3 regions of the Ornithinimicrobium cryptoxanthini genome follow, and region 3 is predicted to be linked to each of the others. Evidence: riboswitches for the same ligand, from Rfam matches in the RefSeq annotation. Region 3 holds a riboswitch; each other region holds the start of a gene.
What was found. Region 3 has a riboswitch for cyclic di-AMP ahead of NF557_RS02325 (C40 family peptidase). Riboswitches for the same ligand answer to the same signal wherever they lie in the genome.
Positions count from the first base shown of each region.

Region 1: it holds a riboswitch for cyclic di-AMP, as region 3 does, so the genes downstream of both, NF557_RS17510 (transglycosylase family protein) here and NF557_RS02325 (C40 family peptidase) in region 3, are expected to answer to the same signal.
Region 2: it holds a riboswitch for cyclic di-AMP, as region 3 does, so the genes downstream of both, NF557_RS08130 (C40 family peptidase) here and NF557_RS02325 (C40 family peptidase) in region 3, are expected to answer to the same signal.

Region 1 covers NZ_CP099490.1:614,882-619,942, forward strand. Annotated here, with positions in the region: gene NF557_RS02870 (alpha,alpha-trehalose-phosphate synthase (UDP-forming)) at 1-996, opposite strand, end outside; gene NF557_RS02875 (serine/threonine protein kinase) at 1,226-2,995, shown strand; cyclic di-AMP (ydaO/yuaA leader) riboswitch at 3,190-3,334, shown strand; gene NF557_RS17510 (transglycosylase family protein) at 3,342-4,076, shown strand; tRNA gene NF557_RS02885 (tRNA-Thr) at 4,192-4,267, shown strand; gene NF557_RS02890 (flavin-containing monooxygenase) at 4,290-5,061, shown strand, end outside.
Region 2 covers NZ_CP099490.1:1,771,078-1,776,138, forward strand. Annotated here, with positions in the region: gene NF557_RS08120 (response regulator transcription factor) at 1-676, shown strand, start outside; gene NF557_RS08125 (sensor histidine kinase) at 727-1,803, shown strand; cyclic di-AMP (ydaO/yuaA leader) riboswitch at 1,961-2,138, shown strand; gene NF557_RS08130 (C40 family peptidase) at 2,491-3,075, shown strand; gene NF557_RS08135 (alpha/beta-hydrolase family protein) at 3,523-5,061, opposite strand, start outside.
Region 3 covers NZ_CP099490.1:492,255-497,315, forward strand. Annotated here, with positions in the region: gene NF557_RS02300 (hypothetical protein) at 1-476, opposite strand, end outside; gene pdxH (pyridoxamine 5'-phosphate oxidase) at 535-1,227, shown strand; gene NF557_RS02310 (DUF305 domain-containing protein) at 1,261-1,965, opposite strand; gene NF557_RS02315 (thioredoxin-like domain-containing protein) at 1,967-2,665, opposite strand; gene NF557_RS02320 (metal-dependent transcriptional regulator) at 2,795-3,490, shown strand; cyclic di-AMP (ydaO/yuaA leader) riboswitch at 3,783-3,929, shown strand; gene NF557_RS02325 (C40 family peptidase) at 3,932-4,840, shown strand; gene NF557_RS02330 (1-acyl-sn-glycerol-3-phosphate acyltransferase) at 4,930-5,061, shown strand, end outside.

The DNA of each region.
Region 1 (5,061 bases), 120 kb from region 3:
GCTGACCCGCTCCCGGCTCGGCGTGGCGATCTGCAGCAGGGTCGCCTGGGTGGGGGTGACGTCGCCGTCGGCGAGCAGCTCGGAGTAGGCGCGCAGCCGGTGCCGGATCCCCTTGGTGTAGTCGAGCCGGTCGATGCCGAGCAGCACCGTCTCGGGGTTGCCCAGCGAGGCGCGGATCTCGCGGGCACGCTCCCGGACCGCGGAGGTGCGGGCGAGCTGGTCGAGGCTGGTGAAGTCGATCGAGATGGGCACGGCGGCGACCCGCACCCGTCGGGGCACGCCGGACCGGTCGTCGTCGGCACCGTCCCACGAGACCACGTCACCGGTGCGGGTCGCCCCCAGGAGCTGGTGGCAGGCCCGGGCAAAGTTGCCGGCATCGGTGGCCCGCTGGAAGCCGAGGAAGTCGGCACCGAGCAGGCCGCGCAGGACCGACGCGCGCCACGGCAGCTGGCCGAAGAGCTCGACGGAGGGGAACGGGATGTGGTTGAACCACCCGATGCGCAGGTCGGGACGCAGGTCACGCAGGAGGGCGGGGACCAGCTGGAGCTGGTAGTCGTGGACCCAGACGGTGGCACCGTGCGCGGCCACCTCCACGATCGCCTCGGCAAAGCGCTGGTTGATCCGCCGGTAGGCCGCCCACCAGCTGCGCCGGTAGTGCGGCTGGACGATCACGTCGTGGTAGAGCGGCCACAGGGTGCCGTTGCAGAACCCCTCGTAGTAGTCGCGAATCTCGTCGGCGGACAGGGCGAGCGGCTGCAGTCGCACACCGTCCCGGGCGAACGGTTCGATGCTCTCCCCGGGGTCGCCGGCCCACCCCACCCAAGCGGCCTCCCGGCCCTCCATCACCGAGTCCATCGCGGTGACCAGGCCACCGGGACTGGTCTGCCAGGTGGACGTGCCGTCGTCGTCGACCACGCGGTCGACAGGCAGCCGGTTGGCCGCTACAACGAGGTCGAACGTGCTCCGGTCGTCAACGGTGCTCTGCGGGGAAACCAAAACCACTCCTGTGCCGTCACAGGCTCGCGAGATGACCGCCCAGGACCGGTTGTCGGGCACGTCGTGGAAACCATCTCGGCAGCCTGATCGTTGCCGTCCTGAGCCTAGTCCGCGGCGAAGTGGGTCGCGATCCGGCAGCGCGGCCGTCGCCTGTGCGGGCGAGCCAAGTCCGAGCCGAAGTCGTCGAGTTGCACGGTTGTCACGAAGGGAACGCAATACGGTGGTAGCCATGAGTGCCGAGTCCACGTCAGTCGAGGGAGCCTCGCCGGCCCCGCGGCGGTTGGGGCGCTACACCCTCGGCACCCGTGTCGGCGAGGGCGGCATGGGCGTGGTCTATCGCGCGCGTCCCGACGGCGCACCGAGCGACGGCAGCGGGGATGTCGCGATGAAGGTGCTGCGACCGCACATCGCGCACGACCCGGACGCGCGCCTGCGGCTGGCCCGGGAGGTGACCACGCTGTCCCGGGTGAGCAGCCCGCGGATCGCGGCCGTCCTCGACGCGGACACGGAGGGGCCGGCCCCCTACATCGTCACCGAGTTCGTCCCCGGCCCACCGCTGGACCAGGTCGTCGCAGACCGTGGCCCCGTCTCCGGTGAGGCGCTGGTGCGGCTGGGACGTGGTCTGTCCGAGGCGCTCAACGCGATCCACCGCGCCGGGATCGTGCACCGTGACCTCAAGCCGGGCAACGTGCTGATGGTCGGCTCCGACCCGGTCGTGATCGACTTCGGCATCGCCCAGGTCGCCGACGACGTGCGCCTGACGATGACCGGCCTGGTGATGGGCACGCCCGGCTATCTCTCGCCCGAGGTGGTCGAGGGCGGGGCAGTCACCGAGGCGACCGACTGGTGGGGCTGGGCGGCCACGCTCGCGTTCGCGGCCAGCGGGCAGCCGCCCTTCGGCCGCGGGCCCATGGCCGTGGTGCTCGACCGGGTGATCCGCGGGCGCACCCAGCTGGAGGAGGTCGACCCGGCGCTGCGGCCCCTGCTCGCGGCGGCACTGGACCCCGAGCCGGACCGGCGGCCGCACAGTGATGAGGTGATGCGTGCCCTGGAGCTGTATGCCGCGCACCGGCCCGTCACCGAGGCGCTGACCATGCACGCGCCCCGGCCCAGAACCGAGCAGGCCGCTCCCCAGACGAGCCTCACCCCGCAGGCGCAGCAGACCAGGGTGCAGCCCGTGCCGCCCACACCACAGACTCGCGTGGCCCCCCAGCAGGTTCCGCTCACGGCTCCTGCCCTGTCTCCTGATGCCGCATCCGGGCCGGCGCCCTACGGCGCCCCGCAGGCTCCCTACGGCGGCCCGGGACAGGATCCATACGCCAACCCGTCGCCATACGACACCCCGGACCGCTTCGGTCAGCCGATGCGCCGGCCGGACCCTCGCATCGGCCGTCCGATGCGCAGCGGCACGCTCGCCACGGCACTGGTCGCGGTCGTGGGTCTCGCGGCTTTGGTGCCTCTGCTGGCGTGGGGCCTGCTGGCGATCTGGTCGGTGCTGGCGCGCACCGTCGACCACTCGGTGACGTCCCTGGTGCTGCGCCGGCACGAGGCGGGGCGCCGGCGCTCCGACGTGCCGCTGGCGGTGATCGCCAGCCCGTGGCACCTCTTCGTGGCGGTGCTGTCGACCGGCCTGGCGATGCTGCTCCCGATCGCCTTCGCGCTCGCCGCGACGGTCATCACCGCCGGCGGACTCACGGCCATGGGAGTGGCCTCGCTCGGGGTCGAGCACCCGGTGCCGGTCGCGGTCGGCACGGCGCTGGGCACCCTGATGGCGTGGTGGGGGCCCGGCGGACTGGCGCTTCGTCGCGGCTCGCGCACGCTGGTGCGCGCCGTGCTGCCCTCTCAGATCGCCTCGCAGATCGTGGCGACGTTGCTGCTCGTCGGTGGTGTCGCGCTGCTGGCGTGGATGGTGCTCGACGGCGGCGAGGTCTCCTGGTGGCCGACCACCTGGACCGACGCGCCCTTCAGCGATCTCATCCCGCAGACGCTGCGCCCCTGACGCTGCGCCCCTGACGCTGCGCCCCTGACGCTGCGCCCCTGACGTGCGACGACGGGGTCTGTCCACAGCAGGCCTAGCCACGATCTGCCGATCTCGGTAGCCTGTCACCCGGTCCACCCGGACCCACAAGTGCATGCCAGCAGCACGCGACGCGTGTGTCCCCCTCAGTGCCTCACCTCGTCACCAGGGGACCCTCTCCGGACGGTCCGGGCGCGTGACGAGGGCGGGGAACCCAGATCGACGTCCCCCGACGTCTTGGGGTGAAGCCGCCACGGCGGCCGGGCACCTGACAGCCCGAACCCGACAGCTAACCCCGCAGGCACACGTCAGGAAGGTAGATCTGTCCATGGCACCTGCCAAGCACCGCAAGCCGCGCACGCCCCTCGCGTGCGCCCCGATCGCGCGCCGCGCGGGCGGCTTCACGGTGGCCGCTGCTGCGGCCGCCGCAGGCATCGGCCTGACCGCGCCTGCCGCGAGCGCCGACTCGGTCTGGGACCGGGTCGCGATGTGCGAGTCCAGCGGCAACTGGTCCATCAACACCGGCAACGGCTTCTATGGCGGGCTGCAGTTCTATCACCCCACCTGGGTCGGTTTCGGCGGCCAGCAGTACGCCAGCTATGCCCACCAGGCGTCCAAGGCCCAGCAGATCGCCGTCGCGCAGAAGGTGCTGGCAGTGCAGGGCCCCGGCGCGTGGCCGGTCTGCTCTGTGCGCGCCGGGCTGACCCGCGACAACGGTGGCGCCAGCACCACCGCCCCGGCCCCGCCGCGTGAGACCACCGCTCCCTCGCGCAGCGCCAGCGCGCAGGTGATGGCACCGCTGGTGCGCGACGGGATCCGCGGCCCGCTGACCACCAAGGCGATCCAGCGCTGGGTCGGCACCACCCAGGACGGCATCTTCGGGCCGATCACGACCAGGGCGCTGCAGACCAAGGTCGGCACTTATCCCGACGGCATCTGGGGCCCGAACTCGCAGGCGGCGCTGCAGGACTACCTCGGCATCTCCCGCGACGGTTCGACCTTCATGAACTACCGCACGGTCCTCGCCCTGCAGAAGCACCTGAACGCCAACGTCATCGGCTGAGTCGCCGGGCAGCTCCAGCTCCAGCCAAGGCGGTGGGTATGCCGACAGGCAGGTAGCATCGTCGTCGTTGCCGGCCGCGGTGGTCGGCTCCTGCGTCGCTGCTCTGCAGCGGCACGCCCCTGTAGCTCAGTTGGTAGAGCATCCGCCTTGTAAGCGGACGGTCGCGGGTTCGACTCCTGTCGGGGGCTCCACGGGCCAGTCTCGAGGAGAGAGATGACGGACACGTCCACCTATGCGGTGATCGGCGCGGGCCCCTCCGGGCTGGCCGCGGCCCGCAACCTGCAGCGGTTCGGCCTGCCGTGGACCGGCTACGAGCTGGCCGACGGTGTCGGCGGGCTGTGGGACATCGAGGCCCCTCGCAGCACGGTGTATGCCTCTGCCCATCTCATCTCGAGCCGGACGACGACCGAGTTCACCGAGCACCCCATGCCGGCGGGCACGCCCGACTACCCCTCGCACCGGCACCTGCTGGACTACTTCGCCTCCTTCGCCGACCGGTTCGACCTGCGCGCGGGCTACCGCTTCGGGACCGAGGTCGCCGAGGTCGTGCCCGACGGCGATCGGTGGGTGGTCCGCAGCACCGGGCCTGGCGGCATACCCCAGGAGCAGACCCACGCCGGGGTGATCATCGCCAACGGCACGCTGTCCGAGCCGAACGTGCCCGACCTGCCCGGCCACTTCGACGGCGAGCTGTTCCACACCGCGGCCTACAAGCACGGCGAGGTCTTCGCCGGCAAGCGGGTCCTCGTCGTCGGTGGCGGCAACTCGGGGTGCGACATCGCCGTCGACGCGGTCCACCACGCCGCCAGCGTCGACATCAGCATGCGCCGCGGCTATCACTTCGTCCCCAAATACGTCTTCGGTCGCCCCGCCGACACGCTCAACGGGGGCCGTCCGCTGCCGGCGCGGATCAAGCAGGCCGTCGACACCCGGCTGCTGCGGATGTTCACCGGCGACCCGACCCGCTTCGGCTTCCCCGAGCCCG
Region 2 (5,061 bases), 1.3 Mb from region 3:
AGCCCGGTACCTACTGCGGGACGGCTACGACGTCACGGTCGTCCATGACGGACCGGCCGCCCTGCAGTGTTCGCGCCGACTGGACCCCGACGTCGTCATCCTCGACCTGGGACTACCCGGACTTGATGGCCTGGACGTCTGCCGCGGGTTACGCGAGTTCTCGGACTGTTACATCGTCATGCTCACCGCACGAGCCGAGGAGCCGGACACGTTGGCGGGGTTGCGTGCTGGCGCCGATGACTACATGACGAAGCCGTTCAGTCCCCGCGAACTCGTGGCACGGGTCCAGGTGATGCTGCGACGGCCGCGACAGCAGGTGGCGAAGGAGCCACCGGCAGGTGCCCAGCTGTACGTCTTTGGTCCGCTGAGCATTGACGTCTCGGCCAGGGAGGTCCATCTGGATGGCGATCGTGCCGTGCTGACCCGCACCGAGTTCGACGTCTTGCAGGCCTTGGCCGCACGGGCAGGCCAGGCGATGACTCGCCGCCAGATCATCGACGGTGTCTGGGGAGAGACGTGGGTCGGTGATGAGCAACTGGTCGACGTCCACGTTGCCCACCTGCGGCGCAAACTGGGGGATCCTGCCAGCGGCCCGCGCTTCATCCATACGGTGCGAGGGGTGGGCTATCGGTTGAACGTCGGACAGGTCACCTCCTCGCCGGAAGGGGACCTCTAATGCAAGGTGCTTCCGTCAGCTTTCGGGAACGCCTGCGGACAACTGGGCTGGTGACCCGCCTTCTCATAGCGCAGGGTCTGGTCGTCCTGGTCGGACTCGCGACGATTTTGGTGGTCACAGAGATCGTGGGCCTGGCGCTGTTCCGCGAGCACATGGTGGCGGCCGGCCACGAGAACCCTGACGTGGAGGCTATCCACGTCGAGGAGGCGTTTCGTTCTGCAATCACGTTCGCCCTGGTGGTGGCCCTGGCCGCGGCCCTGGTGGTCGCGCTGGCCGCGAGTTACTACCTCACCAGGCGGGTGGCGCGGCTGGTGCGAGGGGTAGCAGAAGCGGCGTCAACTATCGCAGCAGGTGACTACGAGGCTAGAGTCCAAACCCCAGCCTTGGGACCGGAGTTTAAGGTCCTGGCCGACTCGTTCAACCAGATGGCAGGCCGGCTCGCGGACACCGAGACCACGCGCCAGCAGATGCTGGGAGACCTCGCTCACGAGATGCGCACCCCCATCGCCACCCTGGATGCCTACCTTGAGGGCACCGAGGACGGCGTGACCCAACTGGACCCGCCGACCGTGGGGATGCTGCGCGGGCAGACTCAGCGGCTCGCACGGTTGGCCGAAGACATCAGCACCGTCTCGCGCATCGAGGAACACCATCTGGCCCTGGTTCATGAACCGGTGCACATCGGACGACTGATCGAGCAGGCCATCACTGCACACGAGGCGGTCTACGCGGCTAAGGGGGTCCGCCTCGCGAAAAAAGTTGAGGAGGATCTGCCAACGGTCGGCGCGGACCCCGATCGGTTGGGCCAGGTGATGACGAACCTGCTGGACAACGCGCTGCGTCACACCCCTGAGGGGGGTGCGGTCACCATTTCGGCACAGTCCACCGGGGAGCGGGTCGTGGTGACGCTCGCCGACACCGGCGAAGGCATCCCCGCCGACGCTCTGGAGCACGTGCTCGAACGGTTCTACCGCGTCGACACCGCCCGCGACCGACAGCGCGGTGGCTCCGGGGTTGGCTTGACGATTGCCCGCGGCATCGTCAAGGCCCACGGGGGAGATCTCTCGGTCACCAGCCCCGGCCCAGGGCGTGGGACAACCGTCGCCTGGTGGCTCCCGGCCCTGTAGACCCCCGTCTGCAGCGGTGTGCCCTACGCACTGCCCGGCTTTCATGAAGGTTCCATGAAGAACGACCATGATTCGGGTCCTGAGGGCGTTCCACTGAGTCCTGGCCGTTATCGTTTTGTTACCTACCTGCCCCTGGTGGGTCCCGGGCGTTCGCCGAGTCTTGTCAGCGCTGCGGGTCACACGAGAAGTCCGCATGACAAGAGCGGGGGACCCATGAAGTGGAACGCCTTGCGTTCCTCCGGGGCGAAGGTTCGGCTCACGAACACTGGGCCGTTTCCCGGGCAACTCCAGCCCGAGCCCGACAGCTAACCCCGCAGGCGCAGGAGAGGTAAACCCGTGAAGCGACGCATACCCGGGCGCCACCGCGCCCCACTCAACCTGCCCCGTCCCGTGACCGGAACCGCCACCGTGGCGGCCTCCGGCCTGCTCGTGGCCGCCCTTGGGGCCGCGACCTCCGTGCCCGCGCCCCCAGCGACAGCCTTCGGTGTCATCGGCACTGACCCGCTCCCGGCTCCGGAAGGCATTCAGCGCCCGATGGTGATCGATCAGAGCTCCACTCCCAGCTCTGCTGCCTCGCTCCGTGTGACCGCCGAGCCGGCCAGAGACGTTCCTGTGCAAGCGCTCCCGGCACCAGCCCCGGATGACGTTGAGCAGCACAGCCACTTTGGCGAACTTGGCTTTACCGGCGTGACCCCGGCACCGGAGCCGGCACCGGAGCCGGAGCCGGAGCCGGAGCCGGTGGAGGTGGCGAACGAGAGCACCGCGCCGGCTTCCGAGAATCTCAGTGACGCGGGGGTCTCCGCCGCGCAGACCCGCGAGGAAGACAGCGCGGGCAGCCGGTCGGAGTCCCGGCAGGAGGCGCCGGCCGAGCCGGTTGCACCCGTGGCCCCCGTCGGTGGCCAAGGCGCCGAGGCAGCCATCGCCTGGGCACAGGCCAACCTGGGACTTCCCTACAGCTGGGGATCGAACAGCGGCGGTGCCTACGACTGCTCCGGCTTCACCACAGCGGCCTTCCGTGCCGCCGGCATCAGCATCCCGCACGGGAGCGAAGCCCAGTACCACGCCACGAGCCGGGTCTCCCTTTCCGAGATCCAACGAGGCGACCTGCTCTTCTACAGCAGCAACGGCTCCCCCTCTGGCATCTTCCACGTAGCCATCTACCTCGGGGGCGGGCAGGTCATCCACTCCCTCCGCGACTGGTCCAGCTGGGACGGTTCCAAGATCAGCGGCATCAACTACGCCTCCGGGCTGATGGCAGCTGGTCGCGCCTGAAACTCGAAACAGCATGGTCACGGTGACCCTGTCCTCGAGCGGTATTTCGGCCCACCTCGAGGTGCAGGGTGACGGCCGTGGCAGTCCTATCGCTGACTGCGAGCCTGTATGCGGACGCTTCGTCCGCTCGGGCTGGCCATCGCCTGACAGATCGCCCACGCCCACGGTGGTTCGCTCACCGTCGACAACCGGGCCAGCCCGATGCCCGGTTCGTCCTCAGCCTACCCCTGAGGATGAGGACTCCTTCTTGGACCAAAGCACCGCTGAGGCTCCTCACCGGATGGAACTGGCCGAGTATGCCGTGCGCTGGCGCGGCTCTTCCTCCAGCCACTTCTCGTCCTGTGGGCACTCTACGGCGGCGGCTGGCTCCGGCGAGCCTCGCCACCGAAGCCTCGATCCGACTGACTGGCCCGACGCCACGGACACGACCAGGTCCTCGGGCATCGGTCAGCGCTCCACCTCTTCTAGTCGTTGGCGCAGCGACTCCAGCCGCTCGGCGTCCCACCCCTCCGGTTGCACCACGGCATACCACGCACTCAACGGTTGCGTCCCGTAAAGATGTCCGTGGTCCTGGTCGAAGTCGTTGCCGACTGCCATGTCGACCGCGACCTGCAGGAACGTGGCCACCGGGGTCCAGTCCATCGCCGGGTTCACCGCGGCGTCGAGTGGCTCTTCCAGCCAGTCTGGCTCGGTGACGAGCAGGTCCCAGTCCCACCAGACGATGGGGTCGTCCGCCTGTTGGAGGAAGACCGAGTGTGCTGTGGCTCCCTCCATGTCGCTCTGGCGGTTGGCAAACAGGAAGGTCTTGCCGTCGCCGACGATCGGTCTGATCTGCAGCGACCCTGGCGCGCGGGTGCGCTCGGCCTCCCGGCGCAGGTGCATGGTCTCGGGAGATCCCACCCAGACTGCTCCCGCGACACGCTCTCGGCTGTCCTCCAGGGAGTCAAAGGCCTGCGAGCCGCCGGAGGAGCCGAGGCTCTCACCGGCCATGTAGATCGTGGGTCGATCTCCCTCCAGTGCAGCAACACGCTCCTCCACAGCCTCGAGGAGCGCGGCAGCCGTCTCGCCAGCGGCCTCAGACTCAGCGACGAACGCCAGTGGGCTGGGCAGGTGTGAGTACTGCATCGACACGGTGGCGATGTCACCGCCGTAGAAGTACTCCAGGGGCTGGACGATCTGCTCGTTGATCCATCCCGTGCCGGTGGGAATCATCACCAGCAACCCCTCACGGTCAAAGGCACCGAAGCGCTCCATCTCGTCCATGACCAGGTCGACCCGTTCGGTCACCGTCTCGGCACTCGCCCGCCCCGCATAGACCCGGATTGGCTCGGTCACCTCGCCGGTCGCGAAGTCAGCCAGCTGCTCGGTGCCCACTCCACCGGAGAGGAAGTGGCGTCCCTGCAGGCCGATCTCATCCCAGGCCATCATCGAGGCGGGCCCACCGGAGCGCAACGCAGAAGTGGGCAGTGGCGGGGCGTTCTCGAGGCTCAGGTCGCCACGCGCGAAGGTGTCATTGATGCCGTCGATCGTGCGCTGGAAGACGAAGGTGTTGAGTGACGCCAACACCACCCAGCCCACCAGCACCAGCGCCAGCGCCCCAGCGATCCAGGCCGGGAGCATCCGGGCGCCAACGTGCGTGGTCCGGACCCACATGATCTTCAGGAGGCGACCGAGCCCGAACAGCACCAGGGCCAGGACCAGGGCCAGGAGCAGGGAGCCGAAATAGACAAACCAGAACGAGGAGCGTTCATAACCGAGCCTGTCCCAGGTCCACCTATGTTCGGGGACTGCCCCGACCACCGCCCAGAGGCACAAGACCGCGACGAGCACAAAGAGGATGATGCGCAGAGTCTGATCGGAGCTGGGCGTCAAGGGCTGCAACCCCCAGCCGAAGCGCGCTCGGAGCAACTTGCCCAGCCGTGTCAGGCCCAGTCCGATGCCGTAGCCGAGTGCCACCGAGGCCCCGGTGACGACACCCTGGAAGAG
Region 3 (5,061 bases):
CCGGGGGCCACGGGCGAGCTCCCGGTGTGGGTGCCCGGGCCCGGCTCCTCGCGCGGGGACCAAGCGGTCGCCCCGCCGCTGGCCGACTGCCGGCGGCGTGGCTTCGGCACGCGGATCGTGACGGCGTGCTCGCGCGGCCGCACCCGGTTGGCCAGGTCGGCGCGGTCCAGGAGCTCGTCAAAAGACGCGGTGGTCGGTGGGTGCACAGCGATCGGGTCGTCACCGGAGAAGACCACCCAGTGCGCGGTGTTGGCATGGAAGACCTGCAGCACCGAGCCGTCGATCACCGTGGAGGCGTGGGCCAGCGCCTTCTTGCGCTGGTTGCCCCTGGCGACCTTGGACTGCACGAACTTCTCGGCCGGCTCGCGCTGGTTCTTCACCTGCTCCCAGACGACCGGGCCGAACTTCTGCGCTGCCGCAGCCGCGATCGGTCCGTACTTGATGAGCTTGCCGGCTGCGCTGCCCTTGCCTGCCATCGTGCACCTCCTGAAGGTCAGTTGCCTCTCCAGCCTAAGCGCGCGGCATACTCATGGCGTGACCAAAGGCGACCACCACGAGACCGGACGGCTCGAGTATGTCGGGGAGGGACTGAGCGAGGGTGAGCTCGCCCCCACCCCGTTCCAGCAGGTCAGCCGGTGGGTCGAGGAGGCGCGCGCCCGCCAGCGGGAGGTGGGGGACGTCCCCGAGCCGGACGCGTTGTCGGTCGCCACGGTCGACGATGACGGGCCGGACGTGCGGACCGTGCTGATGCGCTTCCTGGACCCGCGCGGTCCAGGCTTCGTGACCAACCTGACCTCGACGAAGGGGCGGCAGATCACGGCGCGCCCGCAACTCGCGGCGAGCCTGACCTGGCCCACGATGTTCCGTGCCATTAGGTTCCGCGGCACCGCCGAGCTGCTGGGCCGCGCGGAGGTGGAGGACTACTTCAGCGCCCGGCCGTGGGGGGCGCGGATCAGCGCGTGGGCCTCGCACCAGTCACAGCCGGTGGCCGGCCGGGCCCAGCTCGAGGCGGCCTACCGGGAGTATGCCGTCCGCTTCCCGGACCGAGGGCGCCCAGATGACGTCCCGGTGCCGGAGCAGTGGGGCGGGGTCCGGCTGCGCCCGCACCGGGTGGAGCTCTGGGGTGGGCGGATCAACCGGCTGCATGACCGGCTGGTCTTCACCCGCACGGGCGACGGCGACCTGGACGACGCCTCGTCGTGGTCACTCAGCCGACTGCAGCCGTGAGCTGAGCAGCCCCCGGGCCCCACGGCATACGCGTCAGTGGTCGGCGTCCTCGCCTGACTCCTCGAGGGTCTGTGCATCACGGGCGTGCAGCATGTCGGTCATCAGCGCGATCTCGGCCTCCTGGCCGTTGACCATGGCTGCGGACAGCCGTTGGACCTCATCCTCCACGCCGGCATCGAGCGCGGCCTGGGCCATGTCGATGCCAGCGATGTGGTGTGTGGTCATCAGCTGCAGATAGAGGATGTCTGCCGCCTCGCCCTCCAGCGAGCGCAGCTCCTCCATCTGGGCCGGGGTCGCCATGCCGGGCATCATGGCCCCCGTCGCGTGGTGCTCGGCCATGGAGTGGTCGTCATAGCCCTCGACGTCAGCCATCCAGGCCATGCGCTCGCCGCTCGCGGCCATCGGCAGGTCCCAGGTGCGGATCCAGCCCTCCATCTGGCCCATCTGGTTGCCCTGGGTGGACGCGATGTCCGTGGCCAGGGTGCGGATGTCCTGGTCGTCGGTGGTGTGGATCACCTGCAGCGACATCTCGACCGCCTGGGCGTGGTGCTCGGTCATGTCGCGGGCGAAGCCCGCCTCGACGCTGTCGTCCCCCGGGGTGGAGTCGGCAAAGACGAGCCACCCCAGGAGCGTGCCCACGAGCAGGGCCAGGATCGCGGTGCCCGCGATGAGCGTGACGCTGCGGGTGGCCTCACCGCTGGTGTCGCTGGGTGTGGTGTCGGTGGGGCGGCTTGTCACGTCAGCCCCCGACCAGGTCGACGCTGGTGCCGCCGGTGCAGACGGCACCCGGCTCCGGCGTCTGCGGGCCCTGCCGCCAGTCGCGGATGAACTGCACGAGCCGCGTGTCGTCACCGGACTCCACGCCCAGCTGACGGCCCCATGCCGTCGCCATGACGGGGTGCTCCTGACCTTCGTTCGGGGACAGGATCACGAAGGGCTGCGAAGCCAGGTCACGCAGCTCGGACAGGTCGCCCTCGGAGACGCCCGGCTGGTAGGTCAGCCAGATGGCACCGTGCTCCAACGAGTGGACGGCGTGGTGGTTGGGCACCGGCTCCTCATAGATGCCGCAGTTGAGCCAGGCCTTGTTGTGGTCGCCGCCGACGGGGGGATTCTGCTGGTACTCCACCCTGGTCTCGACGTGGTTGCGACCCAGGTCGTCGGATGGGTCGTCCAGCTCGTCATAGGTCACGACCGCGCCCATGCCCGGGCGGTTGTTGTTCTGGTCGATGACCGCCCAAGTGACCATGCCGACGATGAGCACGAGCACGAGGCCGAGCCCGATCCAGATCGCCGAGAGGCTGCGGCGTTCGCTCGACTTGGCCTGCTTCTGGATCTGGGCTACCCGGGCCTGCCGGTCGTTGGCGTTGCCCTTGTTGCCCTGGGCCTTCTTGCCGCGCTGGGACGTGTTCTTGGGTTTGGTCTGGTCAGGCCGGGCCATGGTTCTCCTGGGAAGTCGTCGAGTTCCCGACCCATGGTAGGTGCTGGACCCTGGGAAGACGCTGGGCGAGCCGGGATGAGGCGCCTCAGTAGGATCAGGTGAGACCTTGAGCCGCGACGGAGGCCCCCCATGAGCGATCTGATCGACACCACCGAGATGTATCTGAAGTCCATCCTCGAGCTGGAGGAGGACGGGGTGGTGGCCCTGCGGGCCCGCATCGCCGAGCGGCTGGACCACTCCGGCCCGACCGTCTCGCAGACGGTGGCCCGGATGGAGCGCGACGGGCTCGTAGTCCTGCACGACGACCGGACCCTGGAGTTCACCGCGCATGGTCGGCGCACGGCGGTGCGTGTCATGCGCAAGCACCGCCTGGCCGAGCGGCTCCTGGTGGACGTGATCGGCCTTGACCTGCCGCACGTCCATGAGGAGGCTTGCCGCTGGGAGCACGTCATGAGTGACCAGGTCGAGCAGCGCATCCTGGCGATCATCGACGACCCCCGCGTCTCGCCATACGGCAACCCGATCCCGGGCCTGGCCGAGCTGGACCCGTCGTTCGGCACCACCGGTCGAGCAGCCGGTGAGCACATGGTCGACGCCCTGGTGGGTGCCCAGGAGCTGGAGCTGGTGGTGGTCCGCATCGGGGAGCCGGCTCAGGTGGAGCCTGAGGTGCTCGCGCTGCTGGGTGAGGCGGGCGTGGCACCCGGACAGACCGTCTCGGCCCGGGTCGAGGGGGAGCGGGTCGTGGTCGTCGGGGCCGGGGAGGGTGACGCAGCGGTCTCCCTGCCTCGCGCGGTGGCCGCTCACATCTTCGTCGAGACGGTCTAGCAGCCGGGCTCGAATCCGGCCCTCCGAGTGCCTGTTGATAGACGTGCCGGGACCCGCCGAGGTTGCACAGCGACGCTTGTGAAGTCCCTCACAAGAACCCTGGGAGTCTGGCAAAGCCCGCTGGCGTTGCCGCAGGTCATCGGCGATTGGCCTCCGTCGGCCGACCGAGGTTGTCCACAGGCTCTTTACCAAATTGTGACAATTGCTAGATCCTGTGTGTACTGTTTACCTCGCTGCCTCTCCCCGGAGGCGCTCCTGCCGCAGAAGCTGAGTCCTGTCACTGCGGTTGGGATCTCAGAGAACTACCGCTGGCAGGAGCGGGGGACCCAACACTGGGGCTTCACCGCCCCTTGGGGCTAAGAGATGCTGGCTCGCCAGCGCCTCCGGGCAACTCCAGCCCGAGCCCGACAGCTCACCCCGTAGGCCATGGAGAGGTACACCGTGACCATTCGCCCCACCGGTCGCCACCGCGCGCCCAGCCGGCTCACCGCCGCCGGCACCACGATCACCCGCTCGGCCAAGACGACCGCTGTTGTTGCGACCTCTGGCGGCCTCCTGGCCGCCGCTGTGGCGCCCGCCAGCGCGGCCAGCCCGCAGGGCTTCGTCGAGGAGGTCGCTGCCGTCGTGACTGCCAAGGCTGCCAGCGAGGGACTCCTCAGCGCCGACCAGTCGCCGCTGAGCGCAGTTGACCTGCTCGCGACCGCCATGCCCGTCATGGCCGAGCCCACCGACCTTCCGGCCGTCGCGATCGCCGCACCCAAGGAGGTCGAGACCAGCTTCGGCGACCTCGGCTTCACCGGCGTGACCCCGGTCGTCGAAGAGCCCGAGCCCGTGGTTGAGGCCGCTCCGGCCGCCCCCGCTGAGGAGGCGACGCAGTCCACCTCCAGCACGACCTCGGAGCGGACCGAGTCCAGCGCCAGCCGCACCAACGAGCGCGCGGCCGCCCCGGCACCCGCTGCCGCTCCGGCGCCTGCTGCGGCTGCCGCTCCGGCGCCGGCGCCGGCCCCGGTGTCCAACAGCGGTGGCGTGCTGGGCGTCGCGGCGGCCTACACCGGCATCATGTACTCCTACGGCGGGACCAGCCCGAGCACCGGCTTCGACTGCTCTGGCTACACCTCCTTCGTCTTCGCGCAGGTCGGGATCAACCTCCCCCGCAGCGCGGCTGGCCAGCAGTCCTATGCCACCCCGGTGAGCAACCCGCAGCCCGGCGACCTGGTGTTCTGGGGCTACCCGGCCTACCACGTCGGCATCTACGCCGGCAACGGCATGGTCTATGACTCGGGCCGTCCGGGCATCCCGACCCAGCTGCGCGCCGTCTTCAGCGGTGTGAGCGGCTACGGTCGCGTCTGAGCCACACGTTCTAGCACGCATCACAAAGGCCCCCGCCTCGGCGGGGGCCTTTCGTGACCATCGGGTCCCCCCGCCACTACCGTAGGACCATGATTCGACGCCTTGCGGCTCGCGCCTTCTGGTCGCTCAGCCGCTGGAAACTGTCCACCGCGCCCGCACCGGACCGGCCCACGGTGCTCGTCGGTGCACCCCACACCTCCAACTGGGACTTCATCCTGATG